Regions from separate parts of the Pigmentibacter sp. JX0631 genome, predicted to be linked through region 2. Evidence: riboswitches for the same ligand, from Rfam matches in the RefSeq annotation. Region 2 holds a riboswitch; the other holds the start of a gene.
What was found. A riboswitch is a leader RNA that binds a small molecule or an ion and turns the genes downstream of it on or off. The one in region 2 is predicted to bind cobalamin.
Positions count from the first base shown of each region.

Region 1: another riboswitch for cobalamin. It lies ahead of QEJ31_RS10460 (TonB-dependent receptor); the one in region 2 lies ahead of QEJ31_RS09475 (acyl-CoA thioesterase).

Region 1 covers NZ_CP123622.1:2,369,074-2,380,393, reverse strand. Annotated here, with positions in the region: gene rlmM (23S rRNA (cytidine(2498)-2'-O)-methyltransferase RlmM) at 1-743, opposite strand, end outside; gene QEJ31_RS10465 (hypothetical protein) at 756-1,958, opposite strand; gene QEJ31_RS10460 (TonB-dependent receptor) at 1,958-4,108, opposite strand; cobalamin riboswitch at 4,158-4,363, opposite strand; gene QEJ31_RS10455 (hypothetical protein) at 4,456-4,692, opposite strand; gene QEJ31_RS10450 (PLP-dependent aminotransferase family protein) at 4,913-6,406, shown strand; gene QEJ31_RS10445 (radical SAM protein) at 6,390-7,595, shown strand; gene QEJ31_RS10440 (hypothetical protein) at 7,665-8,687, shown strand; gene QEJ31_RS10435 (amidohydrolase family protein) at 8,684-9,433, opposite strand; gene QEJ31_RS10430 (hypothetical protein) at 9,465-10,097, opposite strand; gene QEJ31_RS10425 (hypothetical protein) at 10,398-10,838, opposite strand; gene QEJ31_RS10420 (hypothetical protein) at 10,938-11,320, opposite strand, start outside.
Region 2 covers NZ_CP123622.1:2,156,090-2,167,409, reverse strand. Annotated here, with positions in the region: gene QEJ31_RS09525 (hydrolase) at 1-61, opposite strand, end outside; gene QEJ31_RS09520 (transporter substrate-binding domain-containing protein) at 225-1,073, opposite strand; gene QEJ31_RS09515 (biosynthetic peptidoglycan transglycosylase) at 1,242-2,216, opposite strand; gene QEJ31_RS09510 (leucyl aminopeptidase family protein) at 2,301-3,830, shown strand; gene rpsI (30S ribosomal protein S9) at 3,934-4,329, opposite strand; gene rplM (50S ribosomal protein L13) at 4,357-4,803, opposite strand; gene QEJ31_RS09495 (hypothetical protein) at 5,106-6,152, shown strand; gene QEJ31_RS09490 (segregation/condensation protein A) at 6,121-6,906, opposite strand; gene QEJ31_RS09485 (hypothetical protein) at 7,087-7,545, shown strand; gene QEJ31_RS09480 (glycosyltransferase family 9 protein) at 7,538-8,650, shown strand; cobalamin riboswitch at 8,735-8,865, shown strand; gene QEJ31_RS09475 (acyl-CoA thioesterase) at 8,877-9,272, shown strand; gene QEJ31_RS09470 (hypothetical protein) at 9,364-11,320, shown strand, end outside.

The sequences.
Region 1 (11,320 bases), 210 kb from region 2:
TCTATCGCAAAAACATAGATATTTCTGCGCACAAATTGATAAGTCCATCCCCCTGGGCTTGCTCCTAAATCTACAGCTGTCATACCTGCTTGCAATTCACTTTCCCTTTCTGCTGAATTGCAGAAAACATGCAATGCTTCTTCTAGCTTTAAAGTAGAGCGACTAGGGGCATCGATAGGAAATTTAAATCTCGGAATTCCCATAAACCATTGCGAAGCCTTTTTAGGGGCACATAAACCAATATAGCAACTTTGTCCTGTTAAAAATACTAAATGCATTCGTAAAGCGCGCTGAGATTTATCATTTATAATAAAACCATTTTTCTTTAGCTCTGAAAGCATAGGACTTGTAAATTTTTTACAAAAATTTAATAGCTCTTTTTGCGAATCTGTATCAAAAGTTTCTATAAAAAGATCATCTAAAATATGTCTTCCATTTAAAACATCGGCAAAATTTGTTAAAAATAAGTTATATATAGGTTTTGTTCTATTGGTTTCAGGTAAGTCTGCCACTAAGGGAGCAACTAAAATTATTTGTCTTGCAAAAATAAGATCTTTTAATTGCAAATCATTCCAAATATTGATTACTGCTTGAGGATCATGTCCTTGAAAAAGAACATGGGCGGTGTTTCCCTTCGCTTTGACAAAGCCTGCAACGGAACGTTCAGCTGTATAAGCCAAGATTTCCGCAGCACATTCGCTTTCAAAGCCAGATCTACAATAAAGCAATAAAGAATAAGACATGGAAGCAAACTTTCATGGATAAATTGGAATAGGGAACTGAATTTCATTAATTTCAGGTATATTAAAATCTATGATTTCAGACTTTTCACCGAGCAGGTCTTTGGATATCGCAGCTTTTCCATTTATACAAGTAAAACTTGCAGGATCTACCACACAGCTAAATAAATACATATTTTTACTATAATTATATGTAACTTTTCCTGCTAAACTCTTTACATATTTCTTGCGATTTTTCTCATTTAACACAATAGTTTCAGGATTATTCAGGTCAAACCAATAGGCAGAATTAATTTTATCCCATGTATAGCTACCAGTATCTTTTCTTTCTGTGATTAAGATAGAATCTTTCGTTGCAGAAACACCACCTAATTCATATTGTTGAACATCACCATTTTTATCTGTCCTTAATATTTCTTTAATGATTATATTATTACTAGCAACATCAATATAAACTAAATTTGTATCTAGCCCTTTATCTTCAGAATAAGGATTACAATTTAAGATAACTTTACTGGTATCAATTACTTTAACTTGACTTGCAGGATTAAAACAATTGGTTATTTCTGTTTTCTTAACTATAGTTTTCAAATCATCTGCTAATTCAAAAATATAGGGCTTATTTTTTTGATACCCAGCATAATCATAGGTTCCTAAAGTAAGAACATACACTTTATTATTTGCTGTTAATAAATGAGTTGTTTTTAATTGCTTTTCTTCAGTAGTTAATGAAACAGATCCGGTATCTAGTTTAACTTTACTTATAAAGGTATTCGATAAATCCGGTGATGAAGCTATGATTTCTGCTTCATAGCCAATCCCAAGAAGTTTATTTTTAAACATAATTAAATTGTGAATATTTATTGGAAAATTGGTATTTTCAATCCCAGAAGTTTTTTTGTTTGCTTTAAGATAAGTAATACGAGTTGGAGAAGACAAAAATCTTTCAGCAAAATAAAATCCCTCAATGCCATTAGAATCATTCATTTTTTGATATACATTTGCATCTCCACTAGGAGTTCTAGATAAAATAAGTTCTAATTTTTTAGTATCAAAATCAAATGTATATAAATTACTGAAGTTATTGTATTTATTTGCAACAAAACTTGTTTTATCATCTGTGATAACAAATTCTGGATTTACATTCTCTTTCTTGCCGCATGCAATTAAAACAGAAATGAGAGAAAAATTTATTACTTTAAAGGTTAATTTATTCATTATATTTCTCCTGAAATTGTAAGATAAAATCGTCTTCCGGGGGGAGGGTAACCAATATAACCATTTGTTTGCATTTGTTGTGAAAAACCTGTGATGTTTGATACTCTTGCATAAGTTTCATCAGCTATATTAAAAATATCGAAAGAAAAAATAAAGTTTCTTTGTTCTTTTCTATTTTTAAATTGGAAAGAAAAACCCGTATTGTAAATAGGAGGTATCTCTACTTTATTTATATTTAAGTAATCCAAATAAAACTCGCTTTGCCAATTTAAATTTACAAATGAGCCAAAATATGTAGAGTATTCATTAAACTTTGTTAAAAATATATTATCAACGCTTGTTCCAGAATTAATTGAATTTTCTGAGCTTCTTGGAACAAAATATTCGTTTTTATTTTTAGTCATTAATGATTTAACATATTGGTAAGAAAAATAGAATTTCCAATTTTTATACAAGTAAACATCTGAATTTAAATACAATCCAACACGATTTGAATCTTCTATATTTTGATACTGTGAAGTAAACTGATTAATTTCTTGCAGAAAAATTAAATTAGAATCTTTTGTATAAAAAGTTCCAATTTCAAAATAGGGAAATGTAAACCCAAATTCAATTTTTTTGCTTTGTTCCTCTTGCAAATTATTATTTGCCAAAATTCCACTTGGTGAACCATAAATTTCAGCTAAGTAAGGTCTACGCATTGCTAAGGTATAGCGCAAATAATTTATAATAAATAAATATTTTTGTTGAATTGAAAAAGAATAACCGTAAATATTTTTATCCATATTATTGCTTTTAGTATTACAAATGCTTTGTAAATTTCCTTTATTACAATCAATAGACATCTGCGACTGAGCTGCTGAAACCCAGCTATTTAAATTAAATGATAAAGAATAATCTTTAGTTACTGGAAAATAAATACTTTCAAATAGTCCTAAATGAAATTCTTGCCTTTGTGAGTTACTTTGACTATCACTAGAATTATCAAGTGCTGCAGGAACCGCGGCTGTAGTATTTTGCGTAAAATTAAGGTATTCTAAAATAATACCAGACTTTTCTTCTGAAATAATTTGAGATGGAATTGTTACCCATGATTTAACTTGCGCCGTTGTATTAAAACTTGAATTTGCTTGAGTAGTAAATCCTTCAGAAAAATTTGAAATTTCTGATTTATTTAAAATAATCCCTAATTGATTGTTCCACATTATTCCATTATCTGGATAAAATTTTTCCGCTTGAAGAGTGCTTATAAATAGTTTCTTTTTAATTCTTGCACTTGAAGAACTACTGACTGCTCCTGAAATTCCCTTTTCATAATCTGTATATAAATTAGCTGAATTTATACTTCCGAAAAAATTAGAATTTATATTTAAATGAAAATATCCTGAATATTTATGAAAATCATTATTTTGCAAATTTTCATACTGACCTTTATTTGCATTTAATATAGAATTATTATTGTTAAATACAGGATAGTCTTCTTTACTACTTGTTGCTTCTACCGCAGAAAACACAGAATAATTCTTATTCAACTGAAGAGCATGACTAATAGAGTTTTGCCAGTAATGAAATGAACCCACTCTAGAATTTAATTTGAAAAAATTTTCATCAGACGCTCTATTTTTAGCAAAGCAATTATCTTTCTGACAACTGATCACATTTATATCGCCACTAATGCCCATACTGCTTAACCAAAAGGGTGGGCTATCGGGATAAACCAGCAGGCTTGCTATTGCTGAAATAGGAATTAAAGAAACTATTTGCTCACTGGAATCAGATCCAGCCAAAGGAAGTCCATTAAAATAGTAAGTGGGCTCAAAAGCCCGAGCACCTCTGAGACGGACTCGCAAAGCACCAGCTTCACCACCAAATTGTTCTACTTGTCCTGTAGTTATTCTTTTTGCCAAATCAGAAATACTTTTTGGTTCTGGTAATGTCCCGGGTTCTGTTGTTGCAGAAATATGTTCCTGATTGATATTTCCAGAAGCAGGATCTTCTAAAATTTCTTGTGAAGTTTTAAATTTTTCTTTTGATTGCATTTTCCCTAAATCAGAACTTTCATCTTTAGGTAACACAATAATTGGAGCTGGACTTTGGGAATATGCCAAACTAGGCAACAAAAAAAGTTTTGTTGCGATAATAAACTTCATGTTTTTTTCTTTTTATAGAAGATCCCCTCGGATCTTGTTCCATAAGCGTCTACAAGGAACGCATGATGGCAGGTCTTCGGACTTAAAAGCCTTTTTTAATTCCTACTTTTTGCAGCTTCCCAGATTAACCAGTGCTATATTGCAAATTTCGTTCTTTTTTACCGCTGCGGGACAGTTTTAGATTTACACTAAATTCCCTTTTAATTTGGTTTTTTATCAAATAAAAAACGCAAAACCATCAACTTCACAAAAGTTACATAGCTTACTATTTTAGTCAATTGACGGTGAATTATTTCTAGAAGGTATATGAAAAGAAGGAAACCAAAACACTTTGCAAAAATTAATTTTTATTTGAAAAACTTTACAATTCTTCGTACTGCACCTGGAATGACAGTTGCTGATTTTTGGATATTCAATTTCAATTTTGTCTTAGATTTTAAACCTTGGTAACTTGGGATTACTTTTTCAGCATCTTCCCTAGCTTCAAAATCATATACCCCTTCAATTCTTTCCCAATTTTCAATTCCTGTTTCATTAGATTTTAAATAAACAGAGTGAATATCATAAGCATTTTGTTCTTTCATAACTACCTCATAAAAAATTCTAAATAAAAGTTCTAGAAAGTCTCGGCATTAAATTATAATTTTAACAGTTTAATTGATAGGTACAGTTTACAATATTAACCCTCAACTGTACTCCTATTTTTTTTGGAACTGTACTGGGAATTATTTTCTTATTTTGTTATAAACTGTTAGATATGAGTTTAATTCTGCAATGAATAACTATTTGTAAAGGCTTATTAGTATGGCAAAATTTAGAAAAATAACGATTGATTTTGATTCTAGTAAGTCTTACTCCCAACAAATATTTGACCATTTCAGCCATGCAATTCAAACCGGTACACTTATGTTTGGCTCTAAACTCCCTAGTATACGAGACTTATCTGCCGAATTAAAAATAAACAAAATTGGAATTATTACTGCTTACAATAAGTTATGTGATGGAGGATTTATAAAAGCCAAATTAGGAAGTGGTTTTTATGTTTCTTACAAAAAAAATAAGATTAACTTATCTAGCTCTCCAAAAAAGGAAAATCACAACCTTGTTTTAAAAAAACAGCAAATGAATTGCCCACTTCCTCACTATCTAGAGCTTCCAGAAGATTATGCAAATCTAGGCGGAAATCAAGTTTACAAAAGTTTTAGTATTATGGAAGAGTTAAGAGCTATCTCGAGAACTTGTTTTTCAGCTCAAACTTTAATTTATTCTTCTTTTAAACACAACTCCTTCCAAAACTTGAAAGAAATAATAGCTTTTGATCTTGAAAATAAAGGAATGCCAATTCAAAATACGGAGCAGATTTTGCTCGCAAGTGGGGAAAAGCATGCCATAGAAATTATTCTAAGTGGCTTTCTGTCAAGAAATGATTATCTTGTGCTTGAAACTCCAAATAGTGATTTTTTTTTCTACTCAGATCTTTTAAAAAAGTACAATGTAATTTCTGTTGAACGATCTTTTGAAAAAATATTTTTGAGTGAAGAAAAAATTTTAGAAATAAAAAATAAAAAACCCAAAGCATTTATAATCTACACTAATTGTCATTGTCCTACAGGTGGTTCTTTAACCGCAATTGAAAGACATGCGATTATTAAAATAGCAAAAGAAATAAACGCAATTATCATTGAAATTGATATTTATAGTGAACTTAATTATGATGAGTTTATAATTCCAAATTTAGCCACTATTGAAGGGTTAAATAACTCATTTTATATTTCAAGTTACTCTAAAGTGTTCGCTCCAGGTCTAAAAATTGCATATATTGTTTCAAGTATAGCAAATATAAAATATCTTAATACCCTTTATATTGCACAATGTATTTCACCTTCAATTATTGATCAACAAATAATTTACGAACTAATTATTAGAGGTATTTTAAAGAAACATATTGCAAAACTTAAAAACACCTTCCGTTCTAAAAGGGATACTTTAATCGCAATGTTAAAAAAACTTTCACCTCAAGGTTCAAAATGGAATCAACCTGATTCTGGAATGTATTTATGGTTTGAATTTCCACCTGGTGAAAATTTACAGGTAGTTGAAGAACGTGCATTAGAAAAAAAAATATCTATTGCACCTGGATACTATTTTTCAAAAGATAGTAAACATTATAATTTTATGCGTCTCAATTTCGCAAATTTAGAGCCTGTATTAATGTATAATTCTTTAGAAACTTTATTTTCAATTTGGCGCAATGCATCTTCAAGAAAATGGATAATAAAAAATGATCGAAATTCCTAATCAAAAAGCAAATATTGGATTCTATTTTCATATTCCTTTTTGCCCCCATATTTGCCCTTACTGTGATTTCACCAAAACTGCTAAGTTTTCTAAAAAAGATATTTCTTTTTATTTTGATGAATTAGAAGAGCAATTAATTTACTTTATTGAAAATCTTAAAGAGTACTATCAACAAAATGTAACTATTTACTTTGGCGGAGGTACTCCCGGTTTATTCGAAGCTTCTGCTTATAAAAGATTCTTTAATATATTAAATAACTATTTTAAAATAGAGGAAGCTACTTTAGAAACTAACCCATTAACAAATTTTAAACGCCGTTTATATGATTATAGAAAAATAGGTTTTACTAGAATTACATTGGGAGCTCAATCTCTTTGTCACTCGACTTTAAAAATTTTAGGAAGAAAACATACACCAGAAAATGTAATTGATAACCTAAATTGGGCAAATTCTGCAGGATTTAACAATATACAAGTAGATTTAATTTATGGCTTAAAAAAAGAATATCGTTCCAAAACTATAACAGAAGAAATTAATGAATTAGTTCAAAATGGCGCAACTGGCATTTCAGCTTATGCTTTAACTATCGAGCAACGAACTTTATTTGCAAAGAAAAATTATTCTGATGAAGATAATGCTGTGAATGAATATTTAGAAATATTAAAAAGTTGCTCAAAATTATCATTACAACAAGTTGAAACGAGTAATTTCTCTAGGTTTCCTACAAAGCATAATAATTTGTATTGGTACGGTAAACCCTATATAGGACTTGGAACAGGTTCACATGGACTACTCCCACAAACACCGGATAAACCTTTTGGTATGAGATACAGAATTGGTCCCAGTTCATTTCAAGAAATAGATCCAGGAAATGATAGATTAATTTTCACTGACAAAATTGAGAGAGGGAAAAATTTTTCTATTCATTACGAAAGCCCACGTACTAAAAGGGAATATATTGATGAAATGATTTTCACACTTTTGCGAACCCCGAATGGTATCCCTTTTTCTTGGTTAGAAAAGTATCTAAATAAAAATGATTTTCTTGAAAAAATTAATAAAAATTCTAAGTTTTCCAGAGCTATTGAAGAAAAGAATGTTTTAATTTCAGATAACAACATAGCGCTATCAGCAAGCGAAAAAATTCGTGGTGACTTATGGGCAAGTGATTTTATTTCCTTGATTTAATTTTTTTTTACATTAAAATATAAATTAATAATCTTTCTCTGGTCGTTTATATTTGAGGTTCCTCTTTATATGAAGAGCTTATTGAAAATATTTATTTTTATATTTTTTATTAGCCTTTCATTAAAGAGTTTTTCTCAAATTGATCCTACAATTCCACTTCAACAAAGAAATTTGCAAAATAATTTAGTAAATCCAGTTATAAATGATAATCCGTTTATTGAGCAAAAATTTCCTAGTCAAAATAATCAAAAAATTTTTAAAAAACCAGGTCAAAAGCCAATAAATAACAACTTAAAAGATGAAATAAATAAGAATGATAATATAAAAGAAGATGAATTAGCAGAAGAAGAAAGTAATGAGAAAGATGAAAAAAAGTCGGACAAAGATGAAAAAAATTCAGAAAAAAAAGAAACTGATAACGATGAAGGATTGTTTGGACCAATTCGTGTAGGACCTATGGTAGGATTTGGAATTATTAATGGTCCAAATTTAAGTATTGAATCGAAATTTTGGAAATATATTGGATTATCGGCAAGCTATAGTTACTTTAATGAATTTGACTTATTTAGATCAAAACAATTAAAATCGATGCTTAATTCATCACAAGATTTTCAATTTGATACCTTAAAATTATCTTATTGGCAGTATGAAGGAAAATTAAGTATATTTCCTTTTGGAGGAAGTTTTTTTATCGGAGCTGCTTATGGAAAACGGCAATTTTTCTTTAAATCTACAGGAAATATCAACTTAACAGTTGCAAATTTTCCCCAAAAATTAACAACTCCTTTTATAGACACTCTTACTATTAATTCAACTTATTGGACTCCGCAAATTGGATTGCTAGCTACTTGGAGTGGAAGTTTCGGCTGGTTTGCTATCGGCACAGAAATTGGAGCGCAACTTACCTTAGATGTTTCTGTTGAGAATAATATTAATCTAACAGATCCTACAGTGCAACAATATATTTCTTACGCCATTCAATCTCCTGAATACTCATCTCTGAATGATCAATTAAAAAAGACTATTAGTGAGAATTTAAAAAACTATCCTATAATATATTGGAATATTTTAAAAATTGGATGGATATTTTAGTTTTTTAAATTATAAAATTTTTCTGCATTTCTATAAAAAATATTTTTCCAAACTTTTTTCTCAAATGCATCAACAATAATTTTAATGTCATTTAAAGTAAAAGGTTTTGGCGCTCTTGTTGAAGGAAGATCTGTCCCAAACATTAAACTATTAGGATTTATAGATATAAATTCTTGCATAACTGGGATAGGATCAAAGTCTAGTCGTCCAAATCCAGTTGCTTTAACAAAAACTCCTTTTTCTATTAACTTTTTTAAAACAGGAATTCCTTCTTTACTTAATCCCAAATGGTCAATGGAACATTTGGGAATTTGCAAGATTTGTTGCTGAATAGAAAATAATTCTTTCGAATCTATATATATTTCAGTATGCCAGCCACACAGTGAAAATACTTTTTGACTAAAATAAACTAAATCTTTTAGTGTAGCGGATCCTCCGCGTTTGATATTAAATCTTACGGCCTTAATCCCTATAGCATTCAAGGCTAAAATATCTTTTTCAGAAGTATCAGCAGGAATTTGAGTAACACCAACAAAGTTACTTCCTAAAATTTTTAAAGCATCTTGTAAGTAACTTTGATCAAATGCTTGAAAGGATCCTGAAACAACAGCTCCCCCCACAAGTTTAAAGTCTTTTAATTCTTTTAAATAACTAGACACATTAAATTCTTCAGGGATAAATCCATTATTAGGCACTAAAGGAAATCGTTTATCTATGATATGAAAATGAGCATCAAAAATTTTAATAAAACTCTCCTTTTCTTTTCGGAGAATTTTATCACTTTTTCTGAGAAAATAAACGATCTGTAATCATTCTTTCAACATCATATTTCGCTCCACCAGCATTAGGAAACTCTTTATAATTCCAATTTGGACAAGAAGACGTTTTAGATTTTATATTTTCCACTTCATATCCTAGCAAGGGTTCAGTTTCACTTGCATAATCATTTTGAGCAGTAGATTCAGTTTCAACAACAGGAGTAGGATACCTTACACTCACTAATCCCCATCCAGGAACTGCATAACTTGATACTCCTACTAATGAATAATCATCACCGTACTGCGATGTGCAAATATTTTTTAATTCTTCACAAAACTCCTTTGCTTCATTCATACTTTGAAATTCATGTTTGATATCTAAAACGATATTAAAGTGTTTATTTAAGGATGGAGAACCTTTTAACCATGTCCATTCTTCAGAGTGAGTGGTTATTTTTTTTATTCCTTTATACTTATTATTAAAATTCTCATTTTTTGCAGCCCATTTCCATTTATAAGTATTTTTTTCATTTACACAAAATAAGTAAGATCCTTTAAAATTTTCTACTAGAGGGGCAAATACATTAGCTTGAGCTGTAAAAGTAGTTAATATTGGAAAACTAATTAAAGCTATTTTCAAGAAATTTTTCATAATAATTTTTCCTTATTATTTAAGAAAATAAATATTACTATTAATTTATTTTATTTATTAATATAAATTAATAGTAATATTTAATTAGCAATTTCTGTACCAAATAATTTTCTAGTAATTATTAAATTAACCTAATAATATAAATTGAATTTTTTTTTAATTTCTAATCGGTAAGAATTATTTAAAAATTTTATATGTTATTTTTTGAAATGAATGGAAAATCAAAATCTTTAGTATTATTTTTCTATTTTTTAATATTGTAAAAAAAAACTTCACCTTTTAAAAGATGAAGTTCTAATTTCACTTACATAATTTGTCTAGTAAATAACGAAAGCCATTTGCTCCAACAGAAGGATTCTCTATTGCCCATGTCCCTTTTACAGAAGTCCCTAATTCTATAGTTTCTTGTTTTCCATAATCATTTAACATGAAAGCCTGATAGGTAATAGTTTCTGAGTCCGTACGCACTACATTTCTTTTTAGTATCGCACTTTTTGCGTCACTTAGCATGAAATTAATGCCACCTCCAAAAGAAATTGGCTTTTCATGGACAACTGCTGCAAATCCCGCAGTATATCTCAACTTTACTTTACTTTGATATATTGTACATTCTATAGATTTATTATATCCAGCGGCTACTTTACCTGTTTCTGTTACTTTAGAAAGTAACGGCAATTCATCTGCAGCAAAGGCGAAAGAAGGTAACAGAATAGCACTTAAAATTAATTTATTAATATTCATTTTTTCCTCTTTTTTGAATGATTTAGCAAGACAGTAATAACGTACTATTTCATTTCAAAAAAAGATGCAACTAAAAAAATATTTTTTTATTTTTTATTTTTATATTACTTTTTGGACTACTTTTTCTGCAATTTTCGCGAAGGTTTCCATAACTCCTAATCCCTGTATTGCAACAGCTTGGACACAATCAGAAGAATCTAAATTATAATTTTTTTGGAGAGTTTCTACTGGCAGAGCATCATAAGAATCTGAATGATTCATTTGATATATAATTGGAATTTGATTAAAATCTAATTGTATAGATTCGAACATTTTTTTAATTTCTACTAAAAATGTTAAATTTTTATCTAAGTAACGAACTCTGCTATCTATAATATTTACAATTCCATCTATACCTAATAGTAAACTAATATTTACAGTTGGCCATAATTGATGTGAAGGAAGAGTGTAAAGATGTATTCTTGCATTTCTTTCAGCTACTT
Region 2 (11,320 bases):
GCCGATTTTTAAGCCACCAAGCAGCTTTAAATTTATACATTTTATTTACTTTCTGATTCATTAAAAAAACTCCTTAGAAAGAAATACTTTCAGCAATATATTTATTACTTCAAAATAAAGTTAAACAAATTTTTTATCTTTGTGAAAGAAAAATATTTATTTTTTAAAATATATTAAGAAAATTTAAAAGAATTATTTTTTAAATAAATTACATTAATGAATAATTAGTTAGCAACTTGAGAACGCCATACTTGGTCAACAAAATAATATTTTCTTGCTTTTTCATATCCACCATTTTCTTTCCATTGTTTTAAGAAAGAATTAAATTTAGATATTAATACTGTATCATCTTTTTTAGCTGCTATAGAAAAACTTTCAGCCACAACTTTAGTTGGTAAAATAATAAATTTATTTTTATTTCCCTTGTCCATTAGATCAACATAAGTTGTATCAGAAACAAAAGCATTAGCTCTCCCTTGCATGACAGCTAGAACTAAATCAGCATCTTGATCAAATTTTAAAATTTGCGCTTTTTTTAATGTTTTGGATAAATAAATATCACTTGTATAACCTGTTTTTACAGCAATTTTTAATCCAACTTTATCTAAAGAATTAAGATCTTTAAACTCATTTTTATTTTTTTCATTGTTCTTTATGGCAATACTTAACCCACTTGTAAAAGTAGAATCACTGAAAAGAACCATCGCTTTACGTTCTGCTGTAACAGTCATACCCGCAGCTATTATGTCACATTTAGCGGAAATTAGTGCGGGAATAATACCATCAAAACTAATTTGAATCATTTTAAGTTCTACTGAAAGAGTTTTAGCAAATTCTTTCATCATTTCTACATCAAATCCTATCCAGTCGCCTTTTTGTGTTTTCATTTCAAAAGGCAGGAAACCAGCATCAGAACAAACTTTTAAAACTTTTTCTGTTTTAATTTTTTGTAAACTTACATCTTCTTTTTTATTTTCATCGGAATTTGCAGCAAAAGCATTTAAATGAAAAGAGGGAATTGTTGAGAGTAGAAAAAAAGCGTGCAGAAACAACTTTCTAAAACTTGCGTTCATTTTGAATCCCCTTAATCAGAAGCAATTGCCAAAATGCCTTAAAACAAAAATGATTTTGTAGTGATAGTCTATCAACAAACGAGAACTTAATACATAAGCTTAGAATTGAGGTCAAGTGAAACCTGCCAATAGATTAAACATATTGAAATTTTTGAAAAAATTATCAAATTATTCATCACTATTTTCTATATCATTTAGACTTTCATCAGATTCTATTCCTGACGGAACTGAATCATTTGCTTTATTCTCTATCTCTTTATCATTTACTTTTTCGCTCTTATCAATTTGTGATTGATCTTCTATAGAAGAATTTTGTTGATTTTGCTCTTCAATAGTCTTTTGCGTAACTTCTGGCTCAATAAATTGTGGTAAATTCTCTTTTTTAGTTGAAAACCCTAAATTTATTTGTTTAATATCAAGCTTTTCTTTTCGAGAAGCGATATGCATTTCCATAATATTATTTGAAATTTGTCTGTATCTTTGTAGAAAAAACTGAGTTAATTTTTTCTTTTCTAAACTTTGATTCCACTTCCTAGGAGATGGCAAGATTGCAATAAGCGCAACACACTGTGAAGGAGTTAATTTAGCTGCATCGATTTTAAAATACTTTTGTGCGGCATTTTCTAATCCGTAAGTATTTGGTCCAAATTCAACAATATTAAGATACCATTCAATTTGTTTATCTTTTGCTATAGTCGCATCTAACAAAACAGCGCCAATTAATTCTCTGGTTTTTCTGATGTAGCTTCTATCTCTTGAAAGAAATGCATTTTTAACTAATTGTTGCGTAATTGTTGAACCACCGCGTTTTTGTTTAGTTGTTCTGCTTTTATCTTTTACAATTTTTTGAATGCTTTCAATATCAATTCCATTATGTTGATAAAATTTTCCATCTTCAGAAGCAATTAAAGCTGCTTTACAAGCATTTGGAATTTCTTTTTTATTAACCCAAGTTTTTGAAAAAAGCCCTACTATTGGTCCTGTAATCCGAAAAAATCGGGTTTGTCCATCATCTCTATAAGGGAAATAAACTAAAAAACCTAAATGCAAAACAAAAACCCAAGGAATAAACCAGATAAAAAAGAAGAAAATAGCAACTAAAGGTAACTGTAAAAACCAAAAATAAAAAGAAAAAATTCTCATAGTTATCCTTGCTAAAACCAAAGAATGATTGCATGATAGGGCTGCGAAATAACAATAACTGCTTAATAATTAAGGGAAGTTTTTATGTTACTGCCACAGTTAAAACCTCTTCATATCACAAATAACTCCCACCCTAATAATCAACCCCAAGATCTTGCAATAATTGTAATTGACGAACAAGATATAGAAAAGGGACAGTTAAAATCTAAAACTATTTTATCACTTGATAATGAAATGGGTGGCACCATTTCTAATTTAATTGCATTAGGTGATTTTGAAGGCAAATGGCTTCAAACCTCAACCTCACTAGTTTTGAATCAAAAATTTGCTAAAAGAATTTTGTTAGTTGGAGCGGGGAATAAATTAAATTATTTGCCAGCAAGATCTAGACAAATTGGAATAAAATGCGCTGAGACTGCATTAAATTTAAAAGCTGCAACAGTTCATTTTTATTGCACCTCACAACTTTGTAGTTCAAAAGAATTGATTGCCCAAAGTCGTCTTGGTTTCAATATGGGTATGTATAAATATCCTAATTCAAATATGAAAGAAGAAGCAAAAATAGAACTTGAAAAACCTATCCAACTAAATTTTGTTCATACAGCACAAAATTTACAAGACTCATTTGAAGAAGCAAAGCACATTGAAGATTCGATAAATTTTTGTCGCTTACTCCAAGATTCCCCTCCAAATGTTGCAACTCCTAAATTTATAGCTCATCAAGCCATTGAACAAGCAAAAAAAGTAGGTTTAAAAGTTGAGGTTTGGGGGGCTGAAAAACTACGTGAAAAAGGTTTTAATGCAATGCTAGCGGTTTCAAATGGAAGCGCTAATGAACCACAATTTGTTGTAATTGAGTATTCACCAGAAAAGTTTGAAAAGTCTATTGCCTTTGTTGGAAAAGGACTAACCATGGACACAGGTGGTTATTCAATAAAAACACCTTCTACTAGCCAAGAAGGCATGAAGTATGACATGTCGGGTGCTGCAGTTACTTTAAGCTCCATTTTAGCAATTGCTAAATTAAAACTTCCTATTAAAGTTTATGCAGTTGCTGCTTTGTGTGAAAATATGATCGATGCACATTCTTACAGAGTTGGCGATGTAATTACATCATATTCTGGGAAAACTATTGAAATATTAAATACCGATGCTGAAGGCCGAGTTGTCCTTAGTGACGCTTTATATTTCGCAGCTAAGGATTTAAACCCAAACTATATTGTTGAGTTTTCTACTCTCACAGGAGCGATGATCACTACTTTTGGGCATATAGGAGCAGGTGTTTTTGCATTTCATCCAGAACTTGAAAAAATTATTATGACAGCTTCCGATGCTACTGGCGAAAGAGCTTACCCTCTGCCTATTTGGGATGAAGTTATTGATGATGTTAAAGGATCTATTTCAGATATTATAAATATTGGAAATACTAGAGGCTCTGCAGGAAGCATGGTTGGTGCTGCTTTTTTAAATGAATTTACTAATAACATTCCTTTTGCACACATTGATATAGCTGGTGTAGCTAACGATAATCTTTCTATTGGGTATATTCGTAAGCATAGCTCAGGTTACGGCGTTCAATTAGTTACAGAAATTGCTCGAATTTTAGCAAAATAGTCTTTTTTCAAAGCAAAACAAAAAATACAATTTCCACCCAAAAAAACCCAGACTGGAGAAAAAATCTCTGGTCTGGGTTTTTGGCGTTTTGAGAAAAACTCTCTTAACGTTTTGAGAATTGGAAACGAGCACGCGCAGAACGTAAACCATATTTCTTACGCTCTTTGATACGGTCATCGCGAGTAATAAGACTTGCAGGTTTAAGAATTGAACGGAATTCCGGATTTAAGTTTAACAGAGCATTTGTAATGCCATGACGAATAGCACCAGCTTGTCCTGATAACCCACCGCCGATAACTCTTACATTGATATCAACTTTACCCAAAGTTTGAGTCAAGTTTAACGGTTGTTCAACAACCATGCGAGAAGTTGGACGTTTAAAGTAGTCTTCAAGAGAACGGTGATTGATTGTAATGGTACCTTTACCATCTTTAACCAAATAAACACGAGCGATAGATGTCTTACGTTTACCTACGCCAGATATGTATTTAACTGCCATTTTAGGCTCCCTCATTTTGATCGCTTATTAGTTTTTAAGTGTACGTTCAGGTAATGCTTGCGGATTTTGAGCAGCATGTGGATGCTCTTTGCCAACATATACTTTAAGATGGCGGTAGCATTCACTGCCCAAACGGTTATGTGGAAGCATTCCCTTCACAGCAAGCTCTAATAAACGCTCAGGATTGGTTGCACGTACTTCAGCAGCATTTTGGGTTTTAATACCACCAAAAAAGCCTGTATGACGGTGATAAAGCTTAGTAAGTTCTTTATTGGAAGATAAAACAACTTTTTCAGCATTTATTACAATAACATTATCACCCATATCCATGTGAGGTGTAAATGTAGGTTTGTGCTTACCACGCAAAATATAAGCGATTTGGCTTGCTAAGCGTCCTAGGGTTTTGCCTTCAGCATCAACGATATACCATTTCTTCTGAATCTCAGAAGCTTTGGCAGAGTATGTAGTATTCATTTCTAATCTCCACTAACAATTAAGAATTTAACTAATAAATTCAACAAGTTACGTTATTTCTGCGAGTATCTTTTTGTTGCTTAACTTACTTGTCTTGGGCGTTGTCACAACGCATACAAATAAAAAATAACAATTTCAACCGCTTATGCCACCACACAAAAAGGCGTGGAGTTCCTTCAGAAGCAGTGACACAATTTAGCATTAAGAGTAGAATAGTGCTGTATGATTAATAACTTAACACTAGCAGGACTCTTCGCGCAAAAATTTGCCGCAGATTTTGCTTTATAACGGGAAGATTCATCGTGGTCAACAAAGAAAATCCAAATCAATTCATAAATTTCAATCCATATCAGGAATGTCTGCAGTTCATCGTAAAAACATCATATTGCCTTATAGATGGAGGCGAATCCCAATTTATTGATTTTATTCACTTAGAACAAACTCAGCAAAAAAATAGGGGTGATATTGCCTACAAAGAAATTATAAAAGAATTCGATTTTGCTTTAGGAATTCCATTAGCTAGACAGTATACAAGCTTTTTAATGTTCAAAGATTTTTATAATCAATATTGTGCACTTTTAAAAGAAATAAAAAAAATTCTCATTCACAATGCTAAAAAAGGTATCAATAATATTAATGAAATTCCTTCCGCAACGGTAAAGTGTTCTAGAGCCTTAATGTTTATTGAACAAATAGAAAAAGAAATAAATTTAGATTTCAATTTAGACTACATTTTTTTAGAAATAAACAAAATTATATTTTCTAATTTAGCACTCAGAAAAGAAGATTTATTTGCGCCATTGACATACTGGCAAGAAGATACCATAAATGCTGGTTTTTATCTTATTTTAAATAAACTAGAAACTATTGCAAATGCATATTTTTATTTTTTAAATTTAAAAGATGAAAAATTTCGCTTTAATTTAATTTTGCTAAAAGAAAATTTGATGAATTATTCTACTGATGAAACATATGAAAAAAGTATATTTTTAGCGAAGCTTTTAAAAATAATTGTTTTAAACCATGAAAAAGCAAAACAAGAAATTCAAGTAAATGAAAAATTTTATGAAAATCAGGTTTTTATAGAAAGATTAGGACATCAATTATCTAGAAAAAATGAAGATTCATTAAATATTAAAAGCTTGCAAAAGAAAATGACAGAACAAAACAGTAATAAAATATCATTTAATGACTTAATTGATGAAGAAATTCATAATTTAAATCAAGCAATAAGTAAAGAAAATATTACACGTGCTCGACTAGAAATGCGCTTAAATGATACAGAATATCCTTTAAGTGTAGCATATCGAGAATATGTCAAGTCAACTCTTCAGTTTCTTGAAGAGTAGAAGCATCATCAAAAAATTTTAAACCTTTTGAAATTTCTATGTCCGCAAACATAGATGTTTGCAAAACATTCACATGATTAGCTTTACATAATTCTAAAAGAGCCATAATTAACACAATCAATTCATATCTCGACAAGCACTCGCTAAATAGAAATTTTAAAGTTACAGAATCACTTTCAGATAATTTCTGTTTGATAAATTCCATTTTTTGTTGAATTGTGATTTTTTGAGCCCGGACAATAACTTTAGGAGTAGATTTATTTGTAAACTTTAATAAAACTTTTTCAAACGCTATAATAAGGTCGAAAGGATTGCCTTTAATTGGATGCTCAAAAACCGAAAACTCTTCTTCACGTCTTTTGTGTTCTGCCGTTGGAAAATGTTCTTGCGCTATAGTATTCAATTGCTGTAAAACTTCTGAAGCTTTTTTATATGCCTCAAATTCGAGCAATTGTTGAACCAAATCTTTTCTAGGATCTTCTTCAGCTACTTGAGCCAAATTTTCTGCTTCAGATTGAGACTTATTTTGCAAAACTGGCACTAATAAATTTGCCTTTATTTCAATCAGTTGTGCAGCCATAGCCAAATATTCACCTGCTGTGAGAAAATCCAGTTCTGGAACTTGTTTTAAAAAACCAAGATATTGTTCAGTGATCATTGCGATAGGAATATTAAAGATGTTCAACTCTTGCGCCTTTATTAGATGCAAAAGAAGATCAAGAGGACCATCAAAACTTTCTAACCGTAGATGCATTTAATTATACCATTTCTTTCCTTATTTTCATGTTCTCCAAATTAAGATACATGAAGAGTGTTGCTAAGAATTAAACCTTAGGCAAAGAAGATGTAAAGTCATTTAATACATAGTAAATTAAAATTAATGCAAATATCAAATTTGCTCTACTTTTTTGCTAAACATCACGAAGGGAAGATTTTGCAAAAATACAAATTTCTTTTAATAGGCTTAGGTTTTTTTTGGATTGCAGCTTGGAGTATTTTTGGCAGCATTTTAGCTGTTTTAATTCAGCAAATTACAATTAGTCAAATTCCAACTTCCGAATTTATGCAAAACCAAAGAACCTTGTTAAAATCAGCTCATGCCCATATGAATGTAATGGGTTATAGTGCTATTTTACTCGGATTGTCTCTAAATATTATTCTTCCTTACTTTTCTAAAAAATTGTTAAAAATTATTATAATTACCTTTCTTACATCAATACCAATATTTGGCACTGGCCTTATTCTAGAAGCATTTAATCCAGATCAAATAGGAAAAATATCATATGCTACGGCTATTTCTGCAACTGGTGGAGGACTGTATATTTTAGCAATGTTTATTTGGTCAAGCTTATTTTTATTTAGATACTTGAAGAAAAATGGTTCCCATGAATAAAATTAATCAATACAATAGACTTGTTTTTTTAACTAGATTAAGTGCTATAGGCGATGTTTTAATTGCTGCAAACAGCGTATTTTGTTTAATAGAAAATAATTATTTTCCAGTTTTTATAACTTCTCCTAGTAACAAAGATATCGCATTAAAAATTAAAAACTTGCAGGCATTTATTTGTTTCGAAAAAAATAAAACTCCATCCTTCTTTTTACAAGGCAAAGAAGTTCTTCCAGAAAACTTTCTATCCTATATTTTATCAATAAAAACAATTTCTAATGCAATATATATTGATTTACAAAACACAAATAGAAGTAAAAGAGTATTTAAATACCTAAAAGAAAAATTAAATATTGGATTAGAGAAAAAATATATCATAGAAAAATATTCATTTTATAGAATACTTTTGGTTCTATTATCTTTCTTTTATTTCAAACAAAAAACTGGACTTGTACCTAAAAATTTTATCAGAATAAAAAGCTTGCAAAAAAATCTTTTACAAAAAATTATTTTAAATGATCAAGAAAACTTTTTAGATACATATAATTTTTCACCTTTTTTACCTGCTAATTATTTTTTTCCAAAAGAAATGCAATATATTTGCCTTTTCCCTGGTGCGAGTAGCTTTATTAAAATGTGGCCAAAAGAAAACTTTCGTTTTTTAATTGAAAAAATAAAAAACGAAACTAATTTATCTATAATATTATGCGGATCCATAAATGAACAATACTTAGGGGAATATCTTGACTTTCCTAAATCTAGTAGAGTCATAAATATGGTTAGTAAAACAGAATTATCTGAAACTTTAGATATTATTGCGAATGCTAAATTTGTTGTAACTAATGATTCTTTTGCTGCACATGCTGCCGATAATTTTAATGTACCAGGTACCGTAATTTTTGGTGCTACTTCACCACAATTTGGTTTCGTACCATTAAGTAAAGATATCAAATTTGAATATTTAAATTTAAATTGCAGTCCATGCAGTAGACATGGTAAAAAAAGTAATTGTAGATTTAAAAATTTAAAATGTTTAAAAGAAATTGATCCTAATAATGTTTTTACGCATATTTTATTAATAATAAATCAAAGAAATTTACCACATTAATCATAAGGTATTGATATTTAAAATTGATAAAACGGTAATATTTTTGCTTAAATATAAACAAAAAAACAATTAATTTTGAAAATAAAATTGCTTCACGCCTTAAATGTGAGTATCTTTTCCAAATAGGGGAAGCTTGGTGAAAATCCAACACTGTGCCGCAACGGTAATCAAAATAAATGAAAGTCCGAATACCTATTTTTATTTTCTCTCGAGCAAGAGGTAACACATGAATTATTCTGATGACATTCAAGAAAGAATACATTTTTCAGAAACAAGGATGATAAAATGCGTATTTCCCGACACAACTAATCATTATAATACTTTATTTGGAGGAACTGCATTAAACTGGATGGATGAAGTTGCTTTTATCACTGCAACTCGTTTTTCAAGAAAAAAAATGGTTACTGTTTCTTTAGATAAAACTGATTTTCAAAAACCAATACCAGCTGGAACTTTTGCTGATATTTATGGAATTGTTACTTATGTTGGAACAAAAAGTGTAAAAGTTGAAGTTAAAATTTATGTTGAACAAATGTATACAAATAAAAGGGAAGTTGCAGTTAGTGGTATTTTTACAATGGTTGCTATCGATGAAAAAGGTAAAACGACTCCAGTAATTTAAAGTTTCAAAATTTAATAATTTAATCTAAAATAAATTTGAGCAATTTAAATACTAAACTGCTCGGAAGGAATTTTTTTAAAAGAAGCAGGCTATGAATAAAACTTTAAAATATGAATTTTCTTCTGATATTTATAAAAATATTATTGAAGCCAAATATTGTCATGATAAAATTATTGAAAAAACTGGAAAAGTGGAAAAAGAAACTTTTCAAGAGGCGATCGAAAGAGTCGCTCATGAAGTTAATAAATACGACACAAAATATTATTCTATTATGAAAAATAAAACTATAGAATATATTTGCAAAAAAGATTTTAGCCCTGCTGGAGGCATATGGCGTGGAGCGGGTAATATTAATCGTAAAGTTTCTTTTGTAAATTGCACAACTCAAGAACCAGTTAATGATTCTATTGAAGACATTTTTGGCGAATCACTAAAAAATTGGAGTAGAATTGCATCATATGGCCAAGGTAACGGCATTGATATCTCAGGTTTAAGACCAAGAGGCGCACAAACTAATAATTGCGCAAAAACAAGCACAGGTGCTGTAAGTTTTCTCACAGTATATGATTCAGCGATGCAAATTATAGGAGCAGAAAATAGAAGAGGAGCCACTAAACCAGATATTTGGATTTATCATCCTGATAGCCCCGAATTTATTTCTTGTAAATCCGATATTACAAAACTTTCTTCCCAAAATATTTCTGTAAAAGTTGATAATGAATTTATGGACGCAGTTGCAGAAAATAAAAAGATAAATTTAATTTGGGAAAGGAAAAATCAAAAAATTAAAGTAGGAAAAAGAATATTACTAGATAATTCTCCAGGCCCAGAAATTTCAATTCAAAAATCAGTTTTAGCAAATGATTTATTCAATCAAATTGCACTTCAAGCCTGGAAAACAGGAGAGCCAGGAATAGAATTTTGGGATTCAAGCGAATATTGGTCTAATAGTAACTATCACCCAAATAAAAAATATCACATTGTTTCAACTAATGGATGCTCTGAACAAAAGTTAGATCCATATAATACTTGTGTCTTGTCTTCAATAAATTTTTACAACATGCCTTTATATAGTGAGAAATGGGAAGACTGGTTAATAGAAAGAGTTGAATTTGGAATTAGATTTTTAGATAATGTTATTTTAGCAGAATATAATGAAAATAGATCACCGCATCCTGTTCAACGTGATAAATTAAAATCTATGACTAGAATTGGTCTCGGTTTCACAGGACTTTATGATTGGTTTATAAAAAATAAAGTAAGATATTGTTCAAAAGAAAGTATAGAAATAGTTTCTAATATAATGCGTGTTTTTTCCGAAACAGCTTACAGAACTTCAATTAATTTAGGTAAAGAACGTGGAAATTTCACTGAATTCTCGTCACAGTGGTTTTTAAAAAGTCCTTTTATTCAAAGACTTATTAAATTAACAAATCTAAAAGAAAGTGATTTTTCTTCAATGCGGCACGTATGTTGCCTTTCAATAGCTCCCACTGGTACTTTATCAATGGTTGTAAGCGCTGGAGGTAGTGGCTGCGAACCCGCATTTGCTCCTTATCATGAAAGAAAAGAACGTGTTTTAACAGGTGAATATAGATCTCACTTTATTTATGATAATTGTGTTTTAAATGAATTAAAAAGAAAAAATATTGAACCAACTAAAGAAAATATTGATGAACTTATAAAATCAGAAGAATGGGTTTTTGCAGCATGGGATAAAATTCCTGAGAAAAATATAAATTCTATAGATAAAATAAACTTATTAGCAGAAATTTATAAATATATTGATAGTGGTATTTCAGTTACTTATAACTTACCTAGTACTGCTACCATTGATGATGTAAAAAATATCTATTTTAATGCTTGGGAAAAAAATTTGAAGTCCGTTACAGTATATCGAGATAAAAGTAGAGAAGGAGTATTAAATAATATTGATTCTTCTAATCAAAGTAAAATATCTAAATTTGCGACCTTTAAAAGACCAGAACTACTTGATTGTGATATCCATTATATAAAGGTAGCAGCACAAAATTGGGTAGTTCTTATTG